3 regions of the Roseibium sp. R5 genome follow, and region 1 is predicted to be linked to each of the others. Evidence: predicted binding sites of a transcription regulator. Region 1 holds the regulator's gene; each other region holds the start of a gene.
What was found. The regulator PhoB, encoded in region 1, activates phosphate uptake and scavenging genes when phosphate is short. The targets are predictions, from matches to a motif close to TGTCATNNANCTGTCAT.

Region 1 (10,024 bases):
CGACTTTGCCGCCTGCCTTCAAGTCTGGATGAACTTCGACAATCTCGCCGCCGACCAGCGCCCGCAAATCGACCTCCCGACCAGCCTGGGTCTGGCCGTAAACGGAGATCAAGGGCGCATAATCGCCTTGTTGAACGGTGGTTGTTTCAACCGCGTAGCTTTTTTCCTGAACGGGCCGTTTCGGCACGTCCGGGCGGGTTGCAATGAGCTGGTTCATGCCCTTGAAGGCACCAAAGAGAATGGCAAACGCCAAAGCCGTTTGAAGCAGCGCTTTCAGCACCAGCTTTGTGCGCTCCATCGGTGTCCGCGTCCGGCCTGCGGGCGGAAGGACTTCAGGACTTGGCGGCTTGCCGGTTTCCGGGTCAACGGACTGCAACATACTCAAGCTTTCTCACAGGTGCGAATGCGACGGCTCTAAACTATACGCGAACAGTGGGCATAAGATTACTTTGCACCGCAAAAAATCAAGGTTTTCAGCGCAGAAACGCGCCCTTGAGGCCGGAATTCGTGTATCCAAATGTATCAGCGGATACAGTCTGCAGGCCAGATGTCCCCGGCCTGCAGTGTGTTCTCAGCGGTCAAATTCGTAAGTGGTGCTGCAGAATTCGCACGTCACGACGATTTTGCCATCAACTGTGACTTCTTCCACTTCGTCTGCGCTAAAGTTTGCCAAAACATTGGCAACTTTGTCGCGCGAGCAACGGCACTTGTCGGCAATCGGCTGGGCATCGAAAAGCCGGACGCCGCGCTCATGAAATAACCGGTAGAGCAGCGTTTCGACGCTGACTTCAGGGTCGGTCAGCTCCACATCCTGGACCGTATCGACAAGTGCCTTGGCCTCGACCCAGGCATCATCTTCGTCAATTTCGTGACGAACGGTTCCCGCCGGCGCATCACCCGGATCAATGTCCGCCGGACGCATCCGTTCCGGCGCTTCAGGCAGGAACTGGATGAGCAAGCCACCGCCTGTCCAGGATTTGACCGGCGCATCTCCGTCCTGCCGGGTGTAGAGTTCACCGACAGCCAAACGGACTTCGGTCGGGATCTGCTCAGATCGCTCGAAGTACCGGCGCGCGACTTCTTCCAATGAGATACCATTCAGCTCGACCAAGCCCTGGTAGCGCTGCATGTGCTTGCCCTGATCGATGGTCATCGCCAGATGACCATGCCCGAGCAGCGCCTCTGGTGTCGCAGCACCGGCATCGATCAACCCGGCAACACGTTCTGCGTCGAACGTTGCGCAAGCACGGATTGCGTCCGGCGTTTCAAAATCGACGACCAGCATTGACACCGGACCCTGCGTCTGGGTCTGGAGTGTAAACCGCCCGTCGAACTTCAGAGAGGTTCCGAGCAGGCTTGTCAGGACAATGGCTTCCGCCAGAAGCCGGGATACCGGCTCCGGATAATCATGGCGTCCAAGAATTTTCTCAAGGATGGGGCCAAGCGCAACACTGCGCCCGCGGACATCCAGTCCTTCCACGGCAAAGGGCCGGACAGCGTCCAGCCCTGCGGGCTTGATGCCCAGTTCTTCCAAATTTAATGCCACTTTGGCTACGCCTCAAGCTGCGCCGAAACACCAGGCCAAAATGCCCTTTTGAGCATGGAGCCGGTTTTCGGCTTCGTCAAACACGACAGAGTTGGGACCGTCCATGACCTCGTTGGTGACTTCCTCGCCGCGGTGTGCCGGAAGGCAATGCATAAACAGTGCATCACCATTTGCCTCCGCCATCAGACGCTCATTTACCTGATAGGCGCTCAGCAGATTGTGACGGCTTTCGGCATCATCGTCGCCCATCGACACCCAGCAATCGGTGACGACACAGTCGGTCCCTTTGACAGCCTCATATGGGTCGTCGGTAACCAGAATGGAACCACCCTTGGCACGGGCGGTCTCAATCAGATCCTGCGGTGGGGCCAGTTCGGCTGGTGTCGCGATGCGCAGTTCGAAATCCAGGCGCGGTGCGGCGTGAACCCAGGACGCCAGAACATTGTTGCTGTCGCCGGTCCAGGCAATGCTGCGCCCGGAGATGCCGCCGCGATGCTCTTCGAAAGTCATGATGTCTGCCATGATCTGGCACGGATGCGAGATCTTTGTCAGGCCATTGATCACCGGAATGGTCGCGTTTTCAGCCAGTTCATTGAGGGCTTCGTGGTCCAGGATCCGGATCATGACGCCGTCGACGAACCGGGACAGCACCTTCGCCGTGTCTGCGATGGTCTCGCCTCGGCCCAGCTGCATCTCCGCACCGGTCAGCATCAACGTCTCGCCGCCGAGTTCGCGCATCCCAACGTCAAAGGAAATGCGGGTCCGTGTCGATGGCTGTTCGAAAATCATGGCCAGAACTTTGCCGGCCAGCGGCCCCTCACCCCGGCGAACGCCGTTGCGGGTTGCCTTGATCTTCTTTCCTGTTTCCAGAATAGCGCGCAGATCATCGCCCTCGAATTGGGTCAGATCCAGGAAGTTTTTGTACGCTCCGTTGGCGGTCATTCGGCCGCTCCTTCCAACAACTTTCTCTCAACGGCAACTGCGGCCTTCTCCAGCCGATCAACCGCATCGGAAATCTCTTCTTCCGAGATGGTCAGTGGCGGCAGGATCCGGACGACGTTGTCACCGGCCGGGACCGCAAGAATGCCCGCTTCGCGCGCGGCGGCGACATAGTCTCCCACCGGCGCGGTGCACTTGATGCCGAGCATCAGACCATTGCCCCGTACAGCCTCAAACACCTTCGGGTGGCTATCGACCAGCCCGGAAAGCTTTTGCTTGAAGGAGAGGCCCTTCTTTTGAACCTCTTCCAGAAAACCATCAGCAAGGATGACGTCCAAAACCGCATTACCAACAGCCATAGCGAGCGGATTGCCACCGAAGGTCGTGCCGTGGGTTCCAGGTGCCAGCGCGGACGCAACTTCTTCGGTCGCAAGGCAAGCGCCCATCGGGAACCCGCTGCCTATGCCCTTGGCGACGGCCATCAGATCCGGATCAACGCCAGTCCACTGATGCGCGAACATTTTTCCGGTCCGGCCGACACCCGTCTGGATTTCGTCAAAGATCAGCAGGGCTCCGGTTTCATCACAAAGCTTGCGCAGAGCGCGCAGGAATTCGTAGTCGACTTCCCGAATGCCGCCCTCGCCTTGGATGGGTTCGATCGCGATCGCTGCGGTTTGCGGACCGACCATGGCTTTCAAGGCCTCCAAGTCCCCGCTGGGCACCTGATCGAAGCCCGGGGCCTTAGGTCCGAAACCTTCGAGGTATTTTGCCTGGCCACCTGCTGCAATCGTGCCGAGTGTCCGACCATGGAAAGCACCTTCGAAGGTCACGATCTGATACCGGTCCGGCTCATTGCGGTCATAGTGATAACGCCGGGCACACTTGATCGCCGCTTCCATTGCTTCGGCGCCGGAATTCACGAACAAAACCTTGTCTGCAAATGTTGCATCGGTGAGGCGCTGCGCAAGCCGCGCGCCATCCGGCATCTGATGCAAATTGGAAATATGCCACAGCTTGGCCGCCTGATCCTGAAGGGCCTGGACCAGATGCGGATGAGCATGTCCGAGCGAATTTACCGCGATCCCGGACCCGCAATCGAGAAATCGTCGGCCGTCACTCGTAACAAGCCAGACACCTTCCCCGTGATCGAATGACAGGTTCGATCTTGCGTAGTTTCCAAAAAGCGCGGACGCGGACATACCTCTTTAGTCTCCTTTGGCCGCCGGAAGCGCCACTGGTATCGGACCGTCGGAACTCCGGGGCATCGCCTTAAATTACAGGCCAAAAACGCAATGTGCCGCCAAAGCGGCGGCACGTTGCAAGATCCTTATACACTGCCGAGGTCCCCGCCTGTCAATGGAAATGGCCATTGCCGGGGTTCGGGCTGTTTTATGTAAAAGTCTCAAGGACCTCGCATCTGTTGGGGAAAAGTCCGTTCATCCCCAACTCACTGCAGCCTGACGGTTGCTTCACAAATTAACGTTATTGTAACCTTTGACTAATCAGACACGACATCTCGTGCGGCGTATCAAATAGAGGCACAAGATATGCCATAATGGACTTGCGTTCGCGTGTCCAATAACGGGATTTTGGCCAGTCACTGGCCTTGGCAAGGGGTGCGGCAATGAGTTGGACGAACGAACGGGTTGAGCTTTTGAAGAAGCTCTGGGGCGATGGTTTGAGCGCAAGCCAGATTGCGGGTGAGCTTGGCGGTGTCACCCGGAACGCAGTGATTGGCAAGGTACACCGGCTTGGTCTTTCCGGCCGCGCAAAGTCTTCTTCCTCAAGCGCAAAACCGCGCCGTCCCCGCACAACGGCCAATCCGGCGTCTCAATCGGCACCGAAACGTCCGCAAACACAGCCGCAGACCCAAGGTACCGCAGCGCTGAAGATGGAGCCGACGCCAGCCCCGGTCGCAGAGGTTCAACCCGTTGCAGAACCGATCGCTGATGTTGTTCCAATGTCCAAGCGGGCGACTATCCTGACGCTAACTGAGCGCACCTGTAAGTGGCCGATCGGCGATCCGGCGACAGAAGACTTCTACTTCTGTGGTCAAGTATCCGAAGCCGGCGTGCCCTACTGCCCCTACCACTGCAAGATTGCTTACCAGCCGGTCGCAGACCGCCGCCGGAGCGCCAACAACAAGACCAGTGTTGCCCAGGCTTCCTGATCTCGAAATACCCAAGAAAAAGCCCGCCGATTTGGCGGGCTTATACATTATGAGGCCGGAGCATGGTTTGATGCTCCGGCCTCTTTGTCATTGAGGTATGGCCTTACCTTTATGACGGTGTGTGAAGTGGTTGAGCCCTTGCGGGCATGAACCTTGCGTTCGCAAAAAAGCAGAACCCTTCACACACTTGAGGCTTCGTCGAACCGTTGAGAGAGCTTCGCGCTCGCGTATAAGGGAGACCAAGCCATGCCTTATGCTAGCCGTTTTGTCGGCATCGACATATCAAAATCCACGTTTGACGTTTGCGTTCTGCCCGATGAGCAGCGTGCGAGTTTCACCAACACGGAGGAAGGGATCGATGCATTCCTGACCTTTCTCATGCGGTTCAACTCGATAGAACGGCTGATCCTGGAGCCGACCGGCGGCTATGAGCGTGCCGTTGAGGCTGCCCTTCTGGCGGTTGGCCGGCCAGTTGCCAAGGTGAACGCCAAGCAAGTCCGGCAATTTGCCCGGGCCTGTGGCCAGCTCTCCAAGACCGACAAGATTGATGCCTTCATTCTGGCCGACTATGGCCAACGCCTGGAGACACGCCTCCTCACTCCCAGCTCCGCGGCCCAGACCCTGCTCAAGGAGCTGGTTCAAAGATACCGGCAACTGAGCCATATGATCGTTCAAGAAAAGAACCGCAGGGAAAAGCAGACCGGCAGGACGATAGCCTGGATCGAAGAAAGTCTGCGCTTTTTGACCAATCAGCGCCAGGCTGTTATCGACGACATGGAGCTTTGCATCAGGTCGGACCCGGCACTTGCCCAAAGGGCCAATGTTCTCATGTCCCTCAAAGGCATCGGTCTAAGAACAGCTTGCTTCCTGCTGGCCGACTTGCCGGAGCTGGGGAGCTTGTCCAAAGGACAGGTCGCCAAGCTCGTCGGCGTGGCCCCGCTCAACAAGGATAGCGGCCTCATGCGGGGCAAACGCATGATCTCCGGTGGACGGCGGCAAATCCGAGATGCTCTCTACGTCGCAGCTCTGCCAGCCATCCGCTTTGATCCGGTCATGAAGGCCTTCTACAAACGCCTCAAAACAAATGGAAAACCGTCAAAGGTCGCCCTCGTCGCCGTCATGCGAAAAATGATCATCATTCTCAATGCAAGGCTAAAAGAAACGATGATGGTCTCCGCTTGACTACCAACACCGTTGCTTTTTTGTTTGTCTTGAAAGTCTCGATCAGGCTGCCGTGAACTGGTCGTTGAAGGCATACCCAGCCCCGCGCACCGTGCGGATCGGATCCTTCGCCTTGCCCTTGTTCAGCGCTTTGCGCAGGCGGCCTACGTGAACATCGACCGTGCGTTCATCCACATAGACATCGTGCCCCCAAACACCGTCCAGCAGCTGTTCGCGGGAAAAGACCCGGCCTGGTGCGGTCATCAGGAATTCCAGAAGGCGAAACTCTGTTGGCCCCAAATGGATTTCCTTGGTGCTGCGCCGGACGCGGTGTGTTTCCCGGTCAAGTTCGATATCGCCAGAGCGCAGCATCGTGGACACCACCTCCGGGCTTGCCCGCCGCAAGATCGCGCGGACACGCGCCATCAGTTCGGGCACTGAGAACGGTTTGACCACGTAGTCGTCCGCTCCGGTCGACAGGCCTCTGATGCGCTCAGCTTCCTCGCCGCGCGCCGTCAGCATGATGACCGGCAAGCGCTCGGTGTCTTCGCGTGCCCGCAGGCGCCGGCACAGTTCTATGCCGGACAGTCCGGGCAACATCCAGTCCAGCAACAAAAGGTCCGGCTGGGTTTCCCGGAGGCGGATTTCCGCCTCGTCGCCGCGGACACAGGTCTCGACGGCGTATCCTTCCGCTTCCAGATTATACCGCAACAGAAGGCTCAACGGTTCTTCGTCTTCGACGATGAGGACCTTCGGCATGAATTCTCACTCCAATTCCCTCAGCCGGCACCAAAGCGCCGGCTTACAGTTCCTGCTTCACAGCCCGCTCAGGCTGGCTCTGGCAACTCACATAGCGCCGGTTTCATCAACCTTGGTGCGGTCTTCCGGAAGCCGTTCGCCCGTCACCATGAAGAAGACGTTTTCGGCAATGTTGGTGGCATGATCGCCGATCCGCTCGATGTTCTTCGCACAGAAGAGGAGATGGACGCAGGAGGTGATCACCCGAGGGTCTTCCATCATGTACGTCAGAAGTTCGCGAAACAGAGAGGTGTAGATCGCATCGACTTCGGCATCAGCTTCCTGCACGTGGCGCGCTGCCTCTGCATTGCGTCCGGTGTAGGCATCCAGAACCTTTTTCAGCTGCCCGAGGGCCAGCTCGGTCATGTGCTCGACGCCGATTGCCAGCTTCTTGCTCTGAATGTCGTTGTCGATTGCGATTGCCCGCTTGGCAACGTTCTTTGCAAGATCGCCAACACGCTCCAGATCGTTCGCGATCCGGCTGGCAGCCGTGATTTCACGCAGATCCTGCCCCATCGGCTGACGGCGCACGATCATTGCGATCAGGCCTTCCTCAACGTCCTGATGCAGCGCATCAAGACGGCGATCCTGATCAATCACGCGGCGCGCCAAATCGGTGTCGCCGGACACGAGGGCGGAAACGGCTTCTGCAAATGCTTTTTCTGCGAGACCGCCCATTTCAGCGATCCGGCCGGCCATGACGTTCAATTCGTCATCATAAGCCGTGACTGTATGTTCAGACATCCTGTGTCCCTTCGAAAAAATGTGCAATCCGGTTAACCGAAGCGGCCGGTAATGTAGTCCTGCGTACGCTTGTCCACCGGGTTGGTGAAGATATCCTGTGTCGGACCTTCTTCAACCAGAATTCCCAAGTGGAAGAATGCAGTGCGCTGAGACACGCGAGCGGCCTGCTGCATGGAGTGCGTTACGATCACAATCGTGTAATTCTCGCGCAGCTCGTCGATCAGTTCCTCAACCTTGGCAGTCGCGATCGGATCGAGAGCGGAACACGGCTCATCCATCAGGATCACTTCCGGGCTAACGGCAATCGCGCGAGCAATACACAGGCGCTGCTGCTGACCACCGGACATGCCGGTTCCAGGTTCGTCGAGACGATCCTTGGCTTCTTCCCAAAGACCCGCTTTTTGCAGGCTGGAGGCCACGATGTCATCAAGCTCAGCCCGGTTCCGGGCCAGACCGTGAATGCGCGGGCCGTAGGCTACGTTATCGTAAATCGATTTCGGGAACGGGTTCGGCTTCTGGAATACCATTCCGACCTTGGCGCGCAGCTGCACCGGATCGACCTTCGGATCGTAGATGTCTTCGCCGTCGATCTGGATGGAGCCTTCGACCCGGCAGATATCGATCGTGTCGTTCATGCGGTTGATGGTCCGCAAGAATGTCGACTTGCCACACCCGGACGGGCCAATGAAGGCCGTGACCGAACGCGGCTGGATTTCAATATCCACGTCCTTGATCGCGTGCGTGTCGCCGTAATAGACCTGCACTTTATTGGCTGAAATCTTGCTGTCGGTCATATCTGTCGCCTGTTCAATTTTCGGCATGTCATTCATGGGTACGCCTCCTTACCAGCGACGCTCGAACCTGCGGCGCAGGATAATCGCGAGGATGTTCATAGACAGAAGGAAGATCAGGAGGACGATGATACCGCCCCAGGCTTTCTCGTAGAACGCGAAGTCGGAACGGGCCGCCCAGGTGTAGATCTGTGCCGGCATCGCGGAGTTCGGGTCCATAAATCCGGAAACGAAACCGTCCGGATATCCGCGGGCCACAAAGCCGACCATCCCGATGAGAAGCAGCGGTGCTGTTTCCCCAAGAGCCTGAGCCAGACCGATGATCGTTCCGGTCAAGATGCCCGGCATCGCCAGCGGCAAAACATGATGGAACACGGCCTGCATTTTTGAGGCTCCAACGCCCAGGGCTGCATCGCGGATGCTTGGCGGCACGGCCTTCAGCGAGGCGCGTGTGGAGATGATGATCGTGGGCAGCGTCATCAGTGTCAGAACAAGACCGCCAACGATCGGCGCCGATTGCGGCAAGTGCATGAACTGGATGAACACCGCAAGACCAAGAATACCGAACACGATGGACGGAACGGCCGCAAGGTTTGAAATGTTCACCTCGATCAAGTCAGTTAACTTGTTCTGCGGTGCGAACTCTTCAAGATAGATGGATGCGGCTACTCCAATCGGCAGGGACAGGAACAACACCACCAGCATCATGAAGAACGATCCGACCACAGAGGCTCCGATGCCGGCACCGCCCGGATTGTCCACTCCAGAGTCTGCCCCGGTGATGAACGGCCAGTTGAAGACCGTCTGGATAATCCCGCTCTCGACCAGCACATCGACCAGATCAAGATCGGATTTCTGGAGGAACCGGCTGTCCGTGATATTGTCCCGGGTCAGGCGGCCATTCATGTAACCGTCAACACGGGAGGAAGCCGCCAGTTCGAAGGCAACCGGCTGACCAAGCTGGTCCGGGTTTGCCCGGTAGAACTCGCGAATGGTGCTTCCTGGCTTGCCGACAATCCGCTCAATCGCGGCAATATCGAACGGCACCTGAATGTTCTTTTGCTCAAACTGCGCGCTCATCGCTTCAGTGAACACAGCCTCGTAAGCCCGTGTCTTGAAGAGCTGGCTTTCAGCATCGTCGAACTGTTCCTGGGTGACCGTAAACTCAACGGTCAGAACCGTCCGCGTAAAGGCTGGAATGCCTTCGCTAATGATTGAGTAGGCCAGGACAACCAAGAAAAACAGACCGGCTCCGATAGCGGCAATGCCGTAAGCCTGAAAGCGTTTCTCGGACGCATTGCGTTTCTTCGTCAGCTCGTCCGTCGCATACAGTGATCGCGGCTGTGCCGACGTTTTTTCAGGCGCTTTTGCACCTTCTGGAGAAAGAGTTGCGTCGGTCATCAGTCATACTGCTCCCGGTATTTGCGCACGATGTAGAGCGCGACAATGTTCAAACCGAGCGTCACTACAAAGAGCGTCATGCCCAGCGCAAAGGCGACCAGCGCCACCGGAGATGCAAAGTCTGCATCGCCCGTCAGTTGGCTGACGATCTTCGCTGTCACTGTTGTCATTGCGTCGAAGGGGTTCAAGCTGAGGCGCGCTGCGGCACCCGCACCGAGTACCACGATCATCGTTTCACCGATGGCCCGGGAGGCTGCCAGCAGGATCGCACCAACGATACCCGGAAGGGCGGCCGGCAGAATAACCTGCTTGACGGTTTCGGACTTGGTCGCACCCAAGCCATAAGAGCCGTCACGCATGGCTTGCGGAACCGCGTTGATGATATCGTCAGAGAGCGAACTCACAAACGGGATCAGCATGATGCCCATCACGAGGCCGGCGGTCATCACTGCCGTACCGGACTGCATAATCCCG
Region 2 (10,024 bases), 820 kb from region 1:
ATCTGGAACGCAGCCTCCTTCAGGCAGCGGACGAGGCGATGTATGCCGCCAAACGCTCTGGCCGAAATCAGGCGTTCATGGAACCGTTTCCCGCAAAAACCGGCTCATAAGGTCCGCCTGATTTCTTTTTTACCGCCCACCGAGTGCGTAATAGACATTCCAGGAGGGACGGCCGGTGACGGGCATGCCGTATTTCGCTTCCGCAGCCCGGATGCCCTTCCGCGTCATCGGGCCAACCTTGCCGTCGGGCTCACCAACATTGAAGCCGTTCCTGTTCAAAAGCTTTTGCAGCTCCAAACGCTGCGCTCTGGAAAGACCGGGATTGTCTGTCGGCCACGGCGTCATGATCGGATCGCCGCCGGAAACAAGCTCAGACAGCACCGCGATTGCGAGACCATAAGACGTCGACGCGTTGTAAGATCTGAGCGCCTTGAAATTGCGCGTCACGAGAAAAGCTGGGCCATTCGCACCTGCCGGGCGGATCAACGCCGTGTCGGCCTTGCTTTTGAAGGTGCTGCCGTCGAGGTTTCTAAGACCGCGCTTGGTCCAGGTACTCATGGAGGCATAGTTCTTGCGGCCAGACGGGCCGGAATAGCCCTTAGGCACCTTCACCTCAAAACCCCACAAACGGCTGTTGCGCCATCCGGCATTTTTCAGGAAGTTCGCCGTGGATGCCAGAGCATCCGGGACAGAGTTCACCAGGTCCTTCCGCCCGTCTCCGTCAAAATCGACCGCAAGACTGGCAAACGTTGTCGGCATGAATTGGGTCTGTCCGAAAGCTCCGGCCCAAGACCCTTTGAAATCTTCCATCGGGACATCACCGCGCGAGGCAATTTGAAGTGTTTTCATCAGCTCGCCGCGGAAATACTTTTGCCGGCGTTTGCCGGCACACGCCAGATTGGCAAGAGCGTGGGGCGTATAAAAATCCCCGCGAAAATTGCCGTAGTCGCTCTCAATGCCCCAGACCGCCAGGACAATATGCTTGTCGACACCGTAACGTTTTTCGACCGCGTCCAGCGTCCGGGCATGCTTTTTCAGGTTTGCCTTGCCATCCTGGATCCGCTGTGGATCAACGAGGAACGCCATGTAGTCCCAGATCTCGGTCTTGAACTCCGGCTGAGCCGTTGAAAAGCGGATGACTTTCTCGTCGTATTTCGCGCCGGACAACATCTTCTGGGCAACTTCCGGCCTGACGCCTGCCGAAATCGCCTGCTGTTTCAGCGATGCAACGCAGCTTTCAATGGCCAAGGCAGGCGTTGCAAGGGTGGCCGCTCCCAAAACCGCCAACATCATGACCGAAGAGAAAACACCTGAAGATCTTCGCCGCATACCCAGTCCCGCCAGCTTTTGAATCACCTTGCGGAAACGCTGCCACGGGACCGCGACCGAAATGCGGCAGGAAAATGAACTTGGCCGTTATCAAAGGAAATCAGACTAACAGGCGCCCTTTCGAGGCCGATAAACCAAAAATCCCGGCTTGGAGCCGGGATCTTGTTTTCTGCCCTGTAGGTCCCGGCTCAAGGCCGGGACTGCGGAGAACCATTATTTGCCTTCGATCAGTTTACGGCGCAGCCAGCTGGAGGTCTGATCCATCAAGATCACGACAACAATGGTCAGAATGATGATGTAGCTGGTGTTCTCCCAGTCGCGGGAGGTTTTCATGGTTTCCACCAGCATCAAGCCAATACCGCCGGCCCCAAGCGCGCCGATAACCGTCGCCGAACGGGTATTCGATTCCAGGAAGTAGAGCACCTGGGAAACAAAAACCGGCAGGATCTGCGGGATTACGCCGAACCGGTACCGCTGGATCTGATTTGCGCCGGTTGCCCGCACGCCTTCAACCTGTTTGTTGTCAATGTTTTCCAAGGCTTCGGAAAAGAGTTTGCCGAGCGTTCCCGTATCGGTAAAGGCGATCGCCAGCGCACCGGTCAACGGTCCAAGACCGAAGGCACGGATGAAGATCAGTGACCAGATCAGCATGTCGATGCCGCGCAGGAAGTCGAAGAGACGGCGGACCCCGAACCTCAGGAACATTGAGGGCGTGAAGTTACGAGCGGCGAGGAACGCCAGCGGAAGACCGAACAAGGCAGCAGTGATTGTTCCAAGCACCGCCATCATGATTGTTTCAAACAGCGCTACAAAAATCTCACCATGCTGCCAGTCCGGGTTCTCCAGGAAGTCGTGAACCATATACCAGAGATTTGAGTAGTCCGGGTTTAGCCGATCCGCGCTCAAGGCAAGCGCATAAAGCTGGCTGAACGACTTGCCGTAAAACTCCGAGTCGAACGGGAACCAGAAGTTTTCCCAACCACCGAAGTAGTTGTGCACCTCGATCTTTGTCCTGGTTACCTGGACCCGGCGGTCAAGGGTCGGACGGGCGTCGAGTTTCTTCGGATTGGTCAAAAGCCACTCCGGAACTTCACCTTCCGGCAATTCGATATCGACACCATCGTTGGTAGCCTGGCCGATGATGGTTCCGTAGCCCGGGACCGTGAACGACATCCGGTTGCCGATAATCTCGACAAGATACCCTTCACCAAGGTCGACAAACGCATCCTTGCCGTCGACTTCAACCCAGTCCGGCAGATCGGCTTCGTCGTAGGTTGCGCGGCGCTCACCTTCGATTGCGACCTCGAGAATGTCACGGCGCAGCAACTTGGTGACATGAACTTTGTAGGCAACTGAATCTGTGGCCAGAATAACGGCCCGCTCCGGCTGAGCCTTCGCAAGAAGATCCGGCACGCCAAAGGCGAACCATGTGTAGGTGAGATAGGCAAGAATTCCGAGCGGCACGAGGATCGTCAGCCATGCTCGGCGGCGCACTTTCGACCAGACATCTTGCGGCGTGACAACCTGTTCGAGGGTATCGGTGGACATTTTCGCTGATCCCTCTTAGTGCGCTCTGCCGGCGCCAACCAGTTTGCCGCGCAGATAAGACGAAGCCTGGTCGATAATCATGATTGTGACGAAGAGGAGCACGAAGATCGCGGCGGTTTCATCGCCTGCGCCCTGCCCCCATCCGATGGTGCGCCGCAGCTCCTGGCCGATCCCGCCGGCCCCGACGAAGCCAAGAATCGCAGAAGCCCGCACATTGATCTCAAGACGCAGCAGGAAGTAGCTCAGGTAGTTCGGCGCCACTTGCGGCATCACTGCGTACCGGATGCGCTGCAGCCAGTTGGCCCCGCAGGCAGACAAGCCTTCAATCGGCTTGCGGTCGATGTTCTCGTTGACTTCGGAAAACAGTTTACCCAGCGCACCGGCGGTGTGAAACGCGACGGCGATCATGGCTGGAACCGGGCTGGAGCCGAGAACAAAGATCAGGAACAACGCGATGATCAGTTCCGGAAAGGCGCGCATGATGTCCATCATGCGGCGGACGACCGGGATCAACGGGCCCCAGCTGTCAACGTTGCGCGTGGAGGCCATGGCTAGGACGACGGCCATGGCAGCCCCCAGAAGCGTCGCAACGGCCGCGATGTTCAAGGTTTCCAGCATGGCTGGGAGATATTGGATGATCAGACCGAAAAACGCTGGCCCGGCTTCCCAGGCTTCGACAACGATCTCGCCTGGATAATCGAAAAACTTGCTCAGGCCCTGCAGAAAACCGCCGGAGTTCATGTCGTTGGATTTCGAGTATCCCGAAACCATAACGGCAACGACCAACAAAAGTCCGATCAGCGAATAGAGCTGACGGCGTTTGCGTAAGGAGAGGATTTCCTCTTCCATTGCAGCGACGGCCATCTTCAATGTCCTTTAAACGTCACGCAAAAAAACGCGGGCCGGAAACCGGCCCGCGCGCTATTCAAGAACGCTTAGTTCTTGCTCTTTGCCTTACGAGCTTCAACGATGTTGACGTAAGCTTCGTGAGTGATCGGCATGAAACCTTTGGTCTCACCGGCAGCAACGCCGTATGCGCACTCAGGGTCCAGAGAGTTCAGGGACGCCATCAGAGCGGTCATTTTGATTTTGACGTCTTCCGGAAGCTTCTTGGAGAGAACGATCGGGCCTTCCGGGATCACCGGCGAACGCCAGATTTCACGCAATTCGGTCATGTCGACCAGGCCAGCATCGGATGCCTTACGCAGAGCGCCCGAATTGTAGCCATCTTCCCACTCACCAAGACCGTCGGCCCAGGTTACACCGGCGTCGATGTCGCCGTTGGACACGGCTACAATGGTCTGCTCGTGGCCACCGGTGAACTTGACGTCGCCGAAGTAGTCGCCCGGCTCCATGGAGTAGCCTTCCTGCGGGATGGCGATGGACGGGATCAGGTAACCGGATGTGGAGTTTGGGTCACCAAAGCCGAAAACCTTGCCCTTCATGTCGGCGAGCGAGTTGATTTCAGCATCGTTGCGGGCAAAACCGATGGAGTAGTAGCCGTAGCCACCATCAACGTTGACCTTGACCAGAACCGGGTCAACCGCTTCCGGATCGGTCAGGTACACTTTTGCGTAGCCGGACGCGCCAAGCCAAGCCATGTCGAGGTTGCCGCCGAGCAGGCCTTCGATCACGCCGTTGTAGTCGGCCGGTGCGAAAAGCTTGACCGGAACACCGAGCAGGTCAGCGGTCTTTTCTTCAAGGCAGGTGTAAGCGCGCAGACGATCGGAAGCGTTTTCGCCGCCGAGGATGCCGATGCGGAATTCGGAGATTTCTTCAGCAACGGCAGCGGTTGCGTTCAGAGCGATCATGCTGACTGCAGCCAGCGCAGCAACTTTGGAAACCAGTTTCATTTGGGACACTCCCCCGAGGGTTCACAATTGATGACGATGATTTGGGAGCAGACGGTCAGCCCGCTGCTGCCGCCGGGGTCATCACACCGGCGGATTCTTGAGAGCCGGATTTACCGGCATCGATGGCGGTTGATGTTGCCGCTTCGTTGAAGCTTTCATCGGCGCCATAAATCTCGCGCGCCACATCTGTGGTCAGGGCGTCTGGCGCCCCGTCAAAGACGATGAAGCCGTCGCGCATGCCGATCACGCGGTCGCAGTACGTGCGTGCGGTGTCGAGCGTGTGCAGATTGCAGATGACGATCTTGTTGTCGCGTTCGTGGATTTCCCGAAGAGCGTCCATGACGATCTTGGCATTCATCGGATCAAGAGAGGCGATCGGCTCGTCGGCCAGGATCATATGCGGATCCTGCATGAGCGCTCGTGCAATCGCCACCCGCTGCTGCTGACCGCCGGAAAGCTCTTCAGCCCGTTTGGGTGCTTCCTGAGCAATGCCAAGCCGGTCCAGCGCGGCAAGTGCAGTTTTCACATCGTCTTGGTCGAAGATATTAAAGAGGCTCTTGAGTGTGCCGTGGCCATTCAGACGGCCGAGCATCACGTTGGTCACCACATCCAAGCGCGGCACAAGATTGAACTGCTGGAACACCATGGCGCAGTCGCGCTGCCAACGGCGCATCATGCCGCCTTTAAGGCTCAGAATATCGCGGTCATTGAAGAGGATCTGACCGGAGGTCGCCGGCGTCAGCCGGTTGATCATGCGCAGCAAGGTCGATTTGCCTGCACCGGAGCGGCCGATAATGCCGACCATCTGCGGTTTGTCGATGTTGAAAGATACTTTGTTCACCGCAGTCCGGGACCCAAAGGTCTTGGTGACGTCCTGAAATTGAATCACGCGGCAGCCCTGTCCGTGTTTGTTCGTATTTGCTGCGCGACAAGAGCCATTCGAGCGTAACAACGCGATGACAGCTATTTATCAGTCCCTTGAAGAAACGATGACATTTCAATGACAAGAGCCTGCCGGGACACACACAGCACCCGGACAAGGCTTTATTTTCCTGCTTCCTCAGAGGGTTCTGCAAGGCTCGGCAAATCATGGTTGCAAGAGCAGAACAAAGCCCGAGTCGCGTGTTTCCGTCTGAAATATTAGTCAGGGTGCTTCGAACCGGCTGAAACTGAGGAAAAGAGAAAGAGTTCATGGATACGTCATCAAAGCGTCACGCTTCATGATGTGACCAAAGCTATCCATCTGCGCCTGTCACAAACCAATGGAACCGAACATGTCCGCACCGCACCAAAAACCCGGCATGACCGAAGCCCCCAATATTCACCCAGACGCGGTCGTTCAAAACTGTGAGCTCGGAAAGTGGACGGAAGTCGGCGCGCTGACCGAAATGCGCGAAAGCCAGATGGACGATTACTCCTACATCGTTCAGGAGGGGGATGTGGTCTGGTCAACGATTGGCAAGTTTTGCTCGATTGCCCGGCGGGTGCGTCTCAATCCCGGCAATCACGCCACTTGGCGCGCGTCACAACATCACTTCACCTACCGGGCGGCCGCCTATGGGCTGGGTGATGATGACCAGGAGTTCTTTCAATGGCGCAGGGACGATTGGGTCACAATCGGGCACGATGTCTGGATCGGTCATAATGTGACGGTTCTGGCCGGAGTTACAATCGGGACCGGCGCTATTGTTGCCGCAGGCGCGGTCGTGTCGAAAGACGTTCCGCCCTATACGATTGTCGGCGGTGTTCCGGCGAAACCAATCAAACGCCGGTTTACGGAAACCCAGGAAGAAGCTCTGATGGCGATCTCCTGGTGGGACTGGAGCCACGATCAGCTGAAGGATCGCTTGCCCGATTTTCGCAACTTGCCGATCGATGGATTCATAGAGAAGTATCGCTGACCTATTATTTTGCCGGAAAATCATTTCTTAACTTGCATTTGATTTCCGTAAGGGAACTCAACTCACTACAAGGCCCGCATTTCTGCGACTTTCAGACGAAAGAGATGACTTTCCCCACAAGTCACAATGGTTAACAGGGGCGATTCGACAGCAGCAAATTCCTGTGGTGAACTTCAATCAACAGCACGGCAGAGACCTGTTTCGGACCGCCAACCAAAGCATACGGTTTTTGTCATCGCTGTCTGGGCACAGTCCCAAGGGGCCGCTTGCGGCTCTCGCGGACCGGCTGTGAGGCACCCAGTTTGCGCTTGATGCGGAGCGCTCCGCAGCCAGCGCCCCGGCTCTCCGGTGAGCAGCGGGTTATCTGCAATGCCGGTGCAGGCTTCAAATCTCTTCGGGGATGAGGAGCCGGCAGGCACCAGATGTCTTCGGAGATCTGATGTCGAGTTGAGATCAAGACGGACTATCGATCCCGCTTCGGCAGGTTTCCGGGTCCGATAACCTTGACCTGAACAGGGGGGTGTTGGTGAAAGCCGACACCCTTTCTGTTTTTCCGCACAGCACCTCACAGAAACGCTTGATCTCCGGGGAACCTTGGCCAAACTCTAGCCAACACACTCTGGAGCTGCACATGCCACTTCTTCTCAATCGCCTGACACTCTACGTTCGCGATGTGGAAGCCGTTGCCGAATTCTACTGTCGGCACTTTGGCTACACTGAGAGGCCTGCAGATGGCGGTTTGATTGAGCTGCAAAACCCTGACGGAGGATGTCAACTCCTACTGCATCCCTTAGCCAAGGGCCGCAAAGCCGGACAAACCCTCGTTAAGCTGGTTTTTCAAGTCGAAGATGTTGTTTGTGAGAAATCGGTCTTTGCCAAAGAAGGGCTCGAATTCGGCCCGGTCCATCAGGGCAACGGATGTCAATTTGCCAATACCAAGGATCCGGCTGGCAACGCAGTATCCATCTCAAACAGGGTCTTTGGGGGTTCCTGACGCAATTTCAGAGGCTGCCGAAAATTCTGACATTTGCTATGAACGAGCCATGTTCGATCTTGGCACCACGCTTTCAAGAAACCTCGGCCCCTCCCTTCGCCGCTGGCGGGTGCTGAATCGCGTAAAACAGCAGGCGCTGGCCGATGAGCTCGGAGTGTCGCAATCCAAAATCTCACGCTGGGAGAGCGGTGCTTCCGAGCCTGACGGACTTGACCGCTCCAAAGTGGAACGGCTGTTGCTCGCGCGACCCAACAGTGCAGCGGACCGGGCCTTGGTGGAGCTTGTGAGCAGCAACAGCACGCCGGTTCATCTGGTGTGCGATCTCAGCCACCGGCTGCTCGCCGTCTCCCCTGCCCGCGCGCGGGACTGGCATGCGGGTGTTCAGGAACTGATGGACCGACCGCTTTGGCCTTATGCGTCGGAAGGGATCCAGACCGCCGAACAGGGCCTTGGCGACCAGGGTTGGTTCGAACCGCACGCACCGGATATCGTGTTTTCAACTGAGCGCGCGGATTTCCCGGAGATGACGATCCCGGAAAGCCGGATCAGGATCACGCGGTTCGCCCTGTCCGACGGGCGCTTTGCCCGGCTTGTGCGGGACGAACCTGACCGGTTTGCATAAATTATTCAGCGTGTCGTCACGCGGTGTTGGCCGGGGTAAACTTCCGCCCATGAACAGCAAAACCGACGGCAACCACGCCCCCTTTATTGACCATGGCCGGCTGACCGGTCTTCTTGCCTTTTTGCAGGCAGCCGAACAGCTCAAGGACACTTTGCGCTCCGGCACCAGCCGGAGCGGACGAGCGGAGAGTACTGCGGAGCACAGCTGGCGGCTGTGTTTGATGGTTCTGCTCTTTGAGAAAGACGTCATTGGTGTCGATATCAAAAAGCTGCTCAAGCTGTGTGTTCTTCATGATCTTGGCGAAGCAATCTCTGGTGATGTTCCGGCCCCGCACCAATCGGACGGCGACAACCGGCAGGAGCGCGAAAGACGGGACTTTCAAGCGTTGTGTGCCGACCTGCCTGATGACGTGGCCAATGATTTCATGGCGCTTTGGGACGAATACGCCGATGCCGTGACACCGGAAGCGCAACTTGCCAAAGCATTCGACAAACTGGAAACCATGTTGCAGCACCAGCTCATGCCGGGTGCCGATGCCGATTTCCATGCCTTCAATTTGAATTACGGACGAGACCGGACTGACGTCTTTCCCCTCACCCGCCAGATCCGCGAAGGGATCGACGCGCGAACGAAAGAGCTCATAGAAGACCGTCAAAGCGCCCAAAAAGCTTAGGTGGCGTAGGTATCAGATCCTTATCTCTTGTCCAGTCATGGCAGATATGCACCGCGTGCGGTCAGATATTGACCACCAGCCCGGTCGTATCAGCCGTCACACCGCCTGATTTGGCTTTAACGGTTTCGGACTTGGCCGCCACCGCCGACTGAGCTGCGCTGACAGTGGTGCTTTCCGCCTTCAGCTGCGCGATTTCTGCCACCATCTGCTTGATCCTTGCAGCCATGGTTTCGTTGCTGACCACGAGGGTTTTCAGCTTGACCGCCATTTCTTTCAGATCAACTTCACTACCTGTCACTTCGGCCGCGACGCCGACGACATCGACTGTGACTGCGGCAACCCCCACTGCAATGGTGGCATTGATTTCGGTTGTGGCTCCCATCCCGATGCTCAGGTCACCGCCACCGAAAATCGCGAGCGATCCGCCGAAGGTCATATCGATGCTGTTGCCTTCGGTGAAACTCTTGGTGTTGCCGGAATTATATTCGTACGTGTCACCGGCAATCGTTTTGGTTTCCTCCTTGGCGTTGGTCTGGATGACACCAGTGCCGTCGCCAGCAGACAAAGTGATGTCCTTGCCCGCCCCGCTGGAAATGGAAACAACTTCTGCGGACGAGGTCATTTCCAGTTTTCCGGAGCTCGTTACCGATGCAGCGCCATCGACATTGAGCGTATAATCACCGTTGACTTGCTGGCTGAAATCAGCGGTTTCCACATACATCTTCTCCTCAGCCTTCACCAGGATCCGGCCATCACAGGCCAGCAGGATCCCGTCACCACCACCGGATGCATTCTTGTAGGCATCCGCATTGCTGCCTTCGTCAGTTATGTGCTGTTGCGGATACCACTCGTCGAGATCATCCGCCTGAAACGCCTGTTCTTCGATGTCGGCATATTCGCCAAGACGCAAGACGGCTCCAAGGCGGTGTTCATCCTCGTCTGAGCTCGTTGACGGCACATAAAAGTAACAGCTGCGGCTTGAATCCATGCGCGTGGCCGCATTGCTCGCAGCGCTTGCCGCTGTGTTGTCCAGGTTCGCTGCGTTCGAGTCGTAAAACCCATTCCAGTCAGCCAGCGCCATTGAACGTCTCCACGTCTCTTATT
Region 3 (10,024 bases), 1.5 Mb from region 1:
AGAAACAGCACCGGCCGGTGCGAATTGAACGCCATCGATCGTTACATTGTCGGCACTGACTTCGATACGTCCTGTTACGTTGCTTTCCGCTCCACGAACACCGTCAGCTGCGATGCCGACATTGGCACCTTCAATGGTAACGGACTTGTTGATGTTGAGGTCTTCGTTCCAGGTCACGCCGGCTGCGAGAACAATCGTATCTCCAGCTTCGGCCGCATCGATGGCCGCCTGCACGGAAAGGCCGTTAAAGACATAGAACTTGCCGTCGGGACCCTTGACTGCCGACGCAGAATTGTCCGGATCTGTGGCTTCATTTAGCGCAATCCCGAAAGCAAGAGCCTCGGCATCAGTGGCGAAATAGAAGACAAACGCTTCCCCGCCCGCCCGGAAGTCAGAGTTTAGAACCTGCCAATTTCCAGTGTTGACCGCATTGAAGTTGATCGTTCCAATTTCAGCACCTGTCGGGCCGGTTTGCGAATAGATCTTCGTGTCTTCCGCCGCAGTATAAGTGCCCTGGAAAGTGATGTTGTTTGGGGTCTGATCGTAGAAGTTCTGATAGCTGTAGATCGCGACAGACCCCCAGGTGTTGCCTGTGGTCGTGATGTCTTCCAAAACGATATTGGCAGAGTCGGTCAACGAAATTCCGTTGCCGCCGGTGCTCTGTCCATCGGCAGTCACGTTCTTCAGCGTTGCACCGTCAACACCGTTAAAGTCGATTTCGGTGCGCAGTGAACCTTGCACCGTGACATCTTCAAGGGTGAAGTTGAGAAGGCGATCGCTTGCGTCCCCGGTGTCCGGCTGGACCTTGATGCCATAGTTATCGCCAGCTCCGCCAGCGCCGGCTACCCCGGGCCCGTTGATGGTCAGATCTTGAATAGTGACATTATCGGCTTCAACAAGAACGCCGTAACTCTCAAGTGCACTCGCATCAATAACCGTTTGGCCTTCGCCAGCGCCGGTAATGGTAACTTGCTTGTTCACGTTGAGTGTCGAAGGAAGAACAAACGTTTCTCCGTCCAGCAAGAGTTCGTCACCATCAACCGCGGCATCGATAGCGTCCTGGATGGAGGTGTATTTTTCCCCAGTCCGGACATTTTTCACTGCCACATCTTCTACGGTGACTTCGATGTCCTGTGTTGCAGTGTTGCCGGAGACGTCTGTGGCAGTTACCTGGACCAGATACTCATTGGAAGCACCGCCCACATCGGTCGGATTCTCAAAGTCAGGTGCAGTGTTAAAGCTCAGTACGCCTGTCGTGTCGTCAATGGTAAAGGCGGCCGCGTCTTCGCCGCCGGTGATCGTGTACGTGACAGCTGCGTTGTCCGTTGCCACAACAGTGGCGACAGTTGTTGTGTTTTCATCGACGCTAAATGTATCATCAGACGTGAAAACGGGATCGGTCGTGTCTACAGGAGCGCCGCCGCCTCCGCCGCCTCCGCCGCCGCCGCCACCACCTGGAGCGCCTGGCGCATCCGGGTCTGCAGGGGAGTCGTCCGGGTTGTCGGCCGGCGTGCCGTCATTGCCGGGCTGATCGAGCGTCTCGCCAGCCAGATTTTGAGCACCTTCCCGGCCCTCATCAAAGCCGAAAAGCAACCAGTGCTGATAGCCGCTTGAGAGGTCTCCGTTGCCAATCGCTGCGGCAACATCTGGGTTTGCGCCGAGATACGCGGATTCATCAAAGCCTTCGCCAATTTGGGAAGCGACAGATGCGTTCGGAGCACGGCCTTCAGCAGCGCCATTGTTGATGAAGTGCAGGAATGGGCTGATGCCCGAAGCGGCAACATCCGGATTTTGCGCCAGATAGTAAGCCGGGTCGAAAATCGCGTTCGGAGCGCGGCCTTCCGCTTCGCCAAACTGAGTAAAGTGGTCAAACGGGTTAATGCCTGCCGCAGCAACGTCGGGGTTTTGTTCCAAATAAAACGATGTATCGAAGTACGGGTTTGGATCCCGTCCCTCAGAAAAGCCAAATAGATTGTAGTGCTCTTCCGCGCTCCCAATCAAACCTGCTTCAATTGCAGCTGCAACGTCTGGATTTTGAGACAGATAATATGCGGAATCAAAAGAAGTGTTAACAGAAAAAGCCATGATAACCCCTTACTAGCTTTCGCTTACTCGTAAAACTTTTCGTCAATGCGTGATGGTTGCGGTCGCCTGAAAATAAATTTTTTATTAAAATTATCAATATATTTATTAACACGGTAATTATTGTTAATTTGATGTAAGAAAATAAATATCTGAAATTATTGACAAAAATTACTGTCTTCACGTAAATTAATTTACTGTAAAGGTTAACAGCAAGCAACTTTTACGCGCAAATCAGAAAGAAATAAGCCCGATTATGTCACTAGTGACAATAATCGCGCGCTGCTTGAAGTGTTCATCAAAATACTAAGTTTTCTTCTGTAGTTTATTAGCCGGAGAATAAGTAGCCATCCTTGGTTGTCGGAACTGGCTGCCGGCAATCATCTCATTGATTTCGAAAGATTGGACAAAGTGCCAAGCACTGAAATCCTTGGCCCCTGTGATGCGAATGTCCCGTTGAAGAAAAAAGCTTTGTTTTTTTGTTTGATGTAGCAACCGGGCCCTGTCGAACCCAACCATCCCGTCTACCAGTAAATATCCCATCACGCTCGCGCTGGCCGCCACTGGAGTTTGGCGGTCAGGGTTGTGCTTATGCCTAAGCAATTGTTAATGTAAATAACGAAATTTTAGTATTAATTTCAAGTTAATTGCATGTTCAAAAAATATTAATGACGTTCCAACAAACAAAAAATACTAAGAATTCGATTCAATAATTTTTACCAAGTGCCGCGCATACTGCCCTCACAAGCAAATAACAAACTAATGCGTCAAACAATCAAATAAACAGGGGCGGTGTATTCATTTCACCGAATGAAAACCTATGTGCGGACTTTGTCACAGTGCTCTTTGTGACGGGATTGAGCATGCCCAAGACGGTACATTTGCCGCCGCTGCAGCATCGGGTCCCGGTGGCACCACTTCCCTCAACTATATCATCGGGCAGTTGAACCGCGGCGATTACAGCTGGGGCGGTATTGCTGTTGTGACCTATTCTTTCGCCAAGGTACTTCCAAGTTATGCGAAGGGCCTGGACGAGTACGACGGGTTCAATAGTTTCAACAGCCAGCAGATGGACATGGCGCGGCTAGCCCTGAAGGCATGGTCTGATGTTGCCGACATAACCTTTCAGGAAAGCAATTCGTATTTCGCGCCGATCCGGTTTGCCAACTCCGATACGTTGGCGGACTATTCGGCGGCCCATGCCTACCTTCCGGGATTTTCCTCTTGGGCCGGTGATGTCTGGGTGAACAGTGACTACGCTTATAATACGGCTCCGGAAATCGGGAATTATGGCTACAAAGTCCTGGTTCACGAGATCGGCCACGCGATCGGCCAGCCACACCCGGGTGACTACAACGCCAGCGGCGGAAAGCTGAGCTATCAAAACAACGCCGCCTATGCCGAAGACAGTGCTCAATATTCGATCATGTCATATTGGGATGAGAGCCATACCGGTGCTGATTTCGGAGATGCTTTTGCCCAGACCCCGATGCTTCACGATATTCTGGCTATCCAGGCAAAGTACGGCGTGAACATGTCGACGCGGACTGATGACACGGTTTACGGGTTTAACTCCAACACAGAGTCACCGATCTATGATTTCAGTCAGAACACAGCGCCGGTCTTTTCGATCTGGGACGCAGGTGGAATAGATACGATCGATTTCTCTGGCTATTTCGTCGATACGGTCATCAATCTGAATGAAGGTGGTTTCTCAAGCGCTGCCGGCCTCACAAACAACATCTCGATCGCCTATGGCGCTGTCATTGAAAACGCAATCGGTGGCGCGGGAGATGATGTCGTTATCGGCAATCAGTGGGACAATCTGGTCGACGCCGGCGCTGGAAGTGACGTGTTCGTCCTTAACCAAAGTCGTTCGTCAGCAGACACCTACGTCTTTGACAATGGCGAGACGATTGTCTTTAGCGATCACGGCACAGACCGGCTGACCAATGTCGAAATCATTTTTTATGCCGACGCTGAACTCGATGTCATCGCGCAAACGCAGGTGTCTATCCTAGAGTATGCAGCGAGTTATGAGGATGTCGAAGAGGCATTCGGCACGGATGAAGAGGCACTCTTTGACCACTTTGTCGAGTTCGGTTTGACCGAAGGCCGGACGATCGATTTCTCCGCGCTTGATTACATTGCCTCGCATGAGGATTTGATCGAGGTCTTCGGGGCAGATGCTGAAGCGGGCGCCCGGCATTACATTGAGTTCGGCCGCGCTGAAAACCGGGAAATCACCTTTGACAGCGCGGCGTTCCTGGAGGCAAACCCCGAGTTGGTTCCGCTTCAGGGACAGGAGATCAATGCAGCGAAAATGTTCATAGAGCTGTAATCACCAGACGGGTGCCGCGATTGGTATTCGTTGAGATCCGAAACGCAGCTTGCACTATGTCGGTGCTGGTTTGTTTACCCTTGGTTTCGAACCCTTCGCGGGCCGAATTTCGTTAGGTGACTTTTTGCGTTGCAGCAGGTATGGAGGCGTCATGATCAGACGCCTCTATGACTGGACCTTGTCCCTTGCTGCCGGACCGCGCGCACCTACAGCGCTCGGGTCGGTTTCGTTTGTCGAAAGCTCGTTCTTTCCGATCCCGCCGGACATCTTGTTGATCCCGATGGTCATCGCCCGGCGCGAAAAGGCCTGGTGGTATGCGCTGCTGTGCACGCTGACCTCTGTGGCCGGTGGTGTATTCGGCTATTTCATCGGAATGTTCCTGTTCGAACAGGTTGCACAGCCGGTGCTCGCATTCTATGGCAAACTCCACTACGTCGAGGAATTCCGCCATATCTTCGCCGAGTGGGGCTGGTGGTTCGTGTTTATCGCCGGTGTGACCCCGTTTCCCTACAAGGTGATTACAGTTGCCTCCGGGGCTGCAGGCCTAAGCCTGCCAATCTTTATCCTTGCAAGCATTGTCTCCCGGGGGATCCGGTTCTTCATCGTCGCTGGGCTCTTGTATTTCTTTGGCCCGCCGATCAAGGACTTTATCGAAAAACGCCTCGGTCTTATGTTCACCGTGTTCGTCGTGCTTCTGGTCGGCGGTTTCGCCGCGCTGAAGTTAATCTAAGCAAAGAGGATCCGATGTCCGCTGAAAAACTGGCGCAGTCGTTGACACTCCTGCTATTGGCCGGTGGCCTTTTTGTGATTGGAACGGCTTGGGGCTATCAGCTGATTGGCGGTTATGTCCCCTGCAAGCTGTGTTTGGAGCAGCGAATTCCTTATTATGTCGGGTTGCCGATGGCCCTTGTTGCATTGGCTGCCTTGGTGTCCGGTCGCAAAGGGATTGCCGCGATCCTGTTGCTGGCAGTCGCGGCCGTGTTCGCCTATGGAGCTGGCCTCGGGATTTATCAGGCCGGAGCGGAGTGGCAGTTCTGGGATGGCCCGAATGATTGCGGCGGGGGCGCTGCTGCTCCGGCATCCGCTTCCAACATGCTGCAAGCCTTGCAATCGACCCGGGTTGTCAGCTGCACGGAAGCCAGCTGGCGGATGCTGGGCCTGTCTTTTGCCGGTTGGAATGCTGTTGCATCTGCCGGGTTGGCCGGACTTGGGCTTTTTGCTGCCGGAATTTTGAAATTTCGGGTTCCCATGGCAAAGTCACCGGCATGAGCACGTCAAAACACAAGGCCGATCAGGAGAGGCGCGACGAGGCGCTGAGAGCGATCGATCGCGCGCAAGCGGAAAGCGAAACGGTTGTTGGCTCGACCTTTGTTCGCATGGCCGATCGTGCGCGGGACCATATGAGCGCGGCCGATAAGGATGCCGATGACCACATCGAAGTCTGGGGCACGCGCATCGGCCGGTCGCTTGGGTTGATGTTTGCAATTGGTCTGGTGATTTACCTTGCCGTTACCTACCTGTAAGTAATCTTCCAACTGAGTTGGGAGGCTCGCGAAAAAGGAAATACAGCGCTCACTGGAGCCTGGAACAAAATATGGCGTCAATTCATCCAATCAGCCGAAGCCACTGGACCGACCTCAAAGCGCCGGACCTGAAAGACTTTGAGGCAATGGCCAGCGAAACACTGGCCACCATGCCGGATGATCTGTTGCTTCGCTGCGGTAATTTGCAGATCACGCTTGCCGAATACGCACCTGATGATGTTCTCGATGCACTGTCGATCGAAGATCCGCACGATCTGCTTGGATTGTTTGAAGGTGTCGGCTTGGACGAGGGCGAAGAGCTGTCCCATACCGGGCAAATGCCAAATCGTATTTGGCTCTTCCGTCGGCCCATTCTGGATTATTGGGCTGCAATGGACGAAACGCTCGGAGATGTGGTCGCCCATGTGCTTATCCATGAGATCGGTCACCATTTCGGTTTGAGCGATCAGGACATGGAGCGTCTCGAGGCCGCTGCCGACAGGTGATGCAGCGGCGGCAGCCTCAAGGATAGTCAAGCTGCGTTTATTCGGCAGCTTCCGTCTTGGCGCGCTCGATTGATTCCACAATCATGCGTTTTGCAGCTTCTGCGCCTTCAACACCCGTCACTTTCACCCATTTGCCGGGTTCCAGATCCTTGTAGTGCTCGAAAAAGTGCTTGACCTGATCGATCGTGATTTGCGGCAGGTCGGTAATGTCCGAAACATTATCGTAGCGCTTGGTGATCTTGTGGCTCGGAACTGCAATGATCTTCTCATCCTGGCCGGACTCGTCTTCCATCAGGAGAACGCCAATCGGACGGCAGGTCATGATGGCGCCAGGTACAACAGGGCGCTGGTTGACGACAACCACGTCGATCGGATCGCCATCGCCGCAAAGTGTGTGCGGGACGAAGCCGTAGTTCCCCGGATAGCGCATGGGCGTGTAGAGGAAGCGGTCGACATACATCGCGCCTGCTTCTTTATCCATCTCATACTTGATCGGTTCACCGCCAACGGGGACCTCAACAATTACGTTGATGTCTTCCGGCGGGTTTTTGCCAATCGGCACGGCGTCAATACGCATCTGTGAACTCCTGTTGGATCGTTGCGCCGTCTATCGCAATCCGAAGGCAGAAGTTCAAGTCTTTAGTTTTGCATTGCACCTAATTGATTAATGGCCCGGAAGTGGCGCGGGCGTACCAGATCCTCAACTTGGAAAGTATTACGGTGAAGTTGTCAGAGCGTTCGCCTCGGCCAGATGTAGATGAGCAATTCGAGTCGTCTACCGCCGATCCGGTGCCATGATTTCCCGGCGATTTGGCCTCCCACCGCACGATAGAACTCCCGGGCAGGCGTGTTGTCGCTGAGCACCTGGACGGCAAGCCCTGAGCCATGTTGCTCGAGGAATGATGCCCGGATGTCTTCAAAAAGCCTGCGGCCGAATCCCAGGCCCTGATACTCCGGTTTGAGATAAAGTTCGTATATCTCGCCATCCATGCTGGTATTCGTTAGCCGGCACGGGCCAAAGGTGGCATATCCGGCCGGAACATCAGCAACGGATAGGATCTTGATGTTGACGCCGCGCGCCAGAGCTCCGCGCCACCAGTTTTCACCCCGCCTTGAGACCATTCGCTGAAGGTCAAGGCCATGTAACACGCCGCGATAAGCGCCGAGCCAGGCTTCGCTATGGATGCTGGCGAGCGCTTCGCAGTCTGCCGGTCTCGCCGCACGAAGATCAATCAGGTCAAGAGTCATCTTGGGAAAAGAATACTACAAGGCGTCCGCAGGGGAAGCTTGAAACGTTTTCGGTTCGGGAAAACTGCCGGAATTCTTGAGCCTTGCCGCCAAAGGTGTCCGGTAATGAAAAGGGCCGGCGTGTTGCCGGCCCTTCAGTTGCCCTGATGTTTGACTCAAAAAATCTGGTCGCTCTACATTCACCACGGGGGGCTGGGGGGCTATTGCATACCGCGGTGCCCGTAGACCGTTCCCATCAAGGTATGATGCTAATATGGGTGTGCTTTTTGGCTGGCCAAGGGCTGGAATGCGGCGAAAACATGAAAATTTTGGTATTCTTTCTTGAAAAGTTGCCCATGCGTCAGTTTTTGATGTTTTTCGGTCACGATTGATGAATGAAAGCAACAGTTTCTCAGCTTTCTACCGGCCTGCACTTGCAATTCGCGGCGAACCACGACCATCATGACATCCGGATGACATGCGCCAAGCAAATGCTGACGGCAGCGCAAGGTGCAAGGCGGTTCAAGAGGGAGGCGGAATGAGCGAAGCCGATGATAGCGCATCTCAGCACAGCCGGAGCTTGAGCCTCAACGGACCTGGGCATAAAGCTCCTCCCTCCTTACCAGTGGTGTCCTTCAACCGCCGGGAACTCGATGTCATCCTCAGGCTCTATGGCCGCATGGTCGCCGATGGTGAGTGGCGGGACTATGCAATTGATATTCTGAATGACAGGGCTGTTTTCTCAATCTTCCGCCGCGCCTCTGAAATGCCTCTCTATCGTATAGAAAAGGATCCTAAACTTGCGCGGCGGCAGGGTGTATATTCGGTCGTCGCGACTGGTGGCATGATCCTGAAACGTGGCCACGATTTGGCGCAGGTTCTGAGGGTTCTGGAAAAGAAAAAGCATCTTCGGGTCGTCGACGCCTGACACAGGGGCGCACGGATCGAAACCCGGAGCGGTCTTCACTGAACTCGAGGTCGCCGCTGAGCAGTTTTTCACGTCCTGACCATCTGAGATTTGGAAGCGACATCTTTTGTCGGAAGACAACAAAAAGCCCGGCGCAATGGCCGGGCTTTCTACATTTATGATGACTTGCGGATTATTCGCGGTTGCCGAACAGCTGCAGCAGCATCAGGAACATGTTGATGAAGTCGAGGTAGAGACGCAGAGCGCCCATCACGGACTTCTTGGTGGCAACTTCACCGGAGTCGCCCTCGTAGTACATTTCCTTGATCTGCTGTGTGTCGTAGGCAGTCAAGCCAGCGAACACGAGGACACCAATCACGGAAATCGCGAACTGAAGCGCGGAAGATCCGAGGAAGATGTTCACCAGGGAGGCGATCACGATACCGATCAGGCCCATGAACAGGAACGAACCCCAAGCGGACAAGTCCTTCTTCGTGGTGTAGCCGAAGACGCTCAGCGCACCGAAGGACGCAGCTGTAATGAAGAACACGCGCGCGATCGATCCGCCGGTATAGACCATGAAGATCGAGGACAGGGATACACCCATCAGGGCGGAGTAGACGAGGAACATCGTCCGAGCGGTTGACGCGCTCATGGACTGGATCCGGAACGAGAGCCAAAGCACCATGCCGAGCGGCGCCAGCATAACCACCCATTTGAGCGGTGAGGCGAAGATGGCGTTGCCGAGCGGTGTCAAACCTACGATCGAGCCAGCGTCGTTGGTTACGACGGACATCATGTAGGTACCGATGGCAAAGAAACCGGTCAGCGCGAGGCCGAACGTCATGTAGTTGTATACGCCCAGCATGTAGGCGCGCAGGCCCTGATCGATGCCGGCCTCGGCACGAGCGCCGGCAACCGAGTAAGCGCCTTGAGATTGGCGGTCAAAGGTCGACATGGTCTTAAGATTCCCCTTCGTTCAAAACTTGTGCGCGCAGGGAGTCCTGCAGCACAGCTCCCTCAACATATGGGAGAATACGGACCCTAGCACAAGATGACTTTCCTGAAAAAATCGCAATCTTTCTGCTACGGCCCGTATTTCCGGCCCTTATGATTAAGAAGAGTTCTTATTTCATGGCTTTAAGACGGCTTTCGATCTGCCGATCGCAAGTGCCTTGTGGCCAGCGGAAGATTTCTTCTGCCTTGAAATCCATAACTTCTTTTGTGGTGTCGCGCATGACTTCCGGCGTTACGCCCGGCTTGAACCACTGAAGAACGCCATAATCGCCGCCAGCATCCGTGAAAAACGCCAAGGGTTTGCCGTCCTCCATGATCCCGACACGGCCCACGCGAACATCTTCGACGGTCACATTGCGCGCGTTTCCATCAATGGTCAGCTTGGATTTGGTGAGGCGGAGCTTTTTACCGGCAGATTGCG

Region 2: the regulator PhoB is predicted to act here: its motif matches at 5,720-5,736, upstream of phnC (phosphonate ABC transporter ATP-binding protein).
Region 3: the regulator PhoB is predicted to act here: its motif matches at 8,142-8,158, upstream of AC0J4F_RS06745 (DUF2794 domain-containing protein).

What each region holds. Positions count from the first base shown of each region.
Region 1 covers NZ_CM146910.1:5,168,188-5,178,211, forward strand. Annotated here, with positions in the region: gene AC0J4F_RS24150 (efflux RND transporter periplasmic adaptor subunit) at 1-379, opposite strand, end outside; gene AC0J4F_RS24155 (Hsp33 family molecular chaperone) at 572-1,546, opposite strand; gene argF (ornithine carbamoyltransferase) at 1,559-2,488, opposite strand; gene AC0J4F_RS24165 (acetylornithine transaminase) at 2,485-3,684, opposite strand; gene AC0J4F_RS24170 (GcrA family cell cycle regulator) at 4,110-4,655, shown strand; gene AC0J4F_RS24175 (IS110 family RNA-guided transposase) at 4,902-5,837, shown strand; gene phoB (phosphate regulon transcriptional regulator PhoB) at 5,880-6,575, opposite strand; gene phoU (phosphate signaling complex protein PhoU) at 6,663-7,358, opposite strand; gene pstB (phosphate ABC transporter ATP-binding protein PstB) at 7,391-8,179, opposite strand; gene pstA (phosphate ABC transporter permease PstA) at 8,201-9,550, opposite strand; gene pstC (phosphate ABC transporter permease subunit PstC) at 9,550-10,024, opposite strand, start outside.
Region 2 covers NZ_CM146910.1:4,352,755-4,362,778, forward strand. Annotated here, with positions in the region: gene AC0J4F_RS20220 (diguanylate cyclase domain-containing protein) at 1-110, shown strand, start outside; gene AC0J4F_RS20225 (lytic murein transglycosylase) at 130-1,329, opposite strand; gene phnE (phosphonate ABC transporter, permease protein PhnE) at 1,543-2,877, opposite strand; gene phnE (phosphonate ABC transporter, permease protein PhnE) at 2,893-3,741, opposite strand; gene phnD (phosphonate ABC transporter substrate-binding protein) at 3,813-4,730, opposite strand; gene phnC (phosphonate ABC transporter ATP-binding protein) at 4,786-5,619, opposite strand; gene AC0J4F_RS20250 (DapH/DapD/GlmU-related protein) at 6,005-6,631, shown strand; gene AC0J4F_RS20255 (VOC family protein) at 7,263-7,625, shown strand; gene AC0J4F_RS20260 (helix-turn-helix domain-containing protein) at 7,675-8,247, shown strand; gene AC0J4F_RS20265 (HD domain-containing protein) at 8,297-8,920, shown strand; gene AC0J4F_RS20270 (hypothetical protein) at 8,982-10,001, opposite strand.
Region 3 covers NZ_CM146910.1:1,446,988-1,457,011, forward strand. Annotated here, with positions in the region: gene AC0J4F_RS06705 (hypothetical protein) at 1-2,085, opposite strand, end outside; gene AC0J4F_RS06710 (M10 family metallopeptidase C-terminal domain-containing protein) at 2,903-4,423, shown strand; gene AC0J4F_RS06715 (YqaA family protein) at 4,575-5,153, shown strand; gene AC0J4F_RS06720 (disulfide bond formation protein B) at 5,168-5,692, shown strand; gene AC0J4F_RS06725 (hypothetical protein) at 5,689-5,946, shown strand; gene AC0J4F_RS06730 (metallopeptidase family protein) at 6,018-6,452, shown strand; gene ppa (inorganic diphosphatase) at 6,490-7,029, opposite strand; gene AC0J4F_RS06740 (GNAT family N-acetyltransferase) at 7,182-7,700, opposite strand; gene AC0J4F_RS06745 (DUF2794 domain-containing protein) at 8,218-8,607, shown strand; gene AC0J4F_RS06750 (Bax inhibitor-1/YccA family protein) at 8,780-9,544, opposite strand; gene AC0J4F_RS06755 (hypothetical protein) at 9,714-10,024, opposite strand, start outside.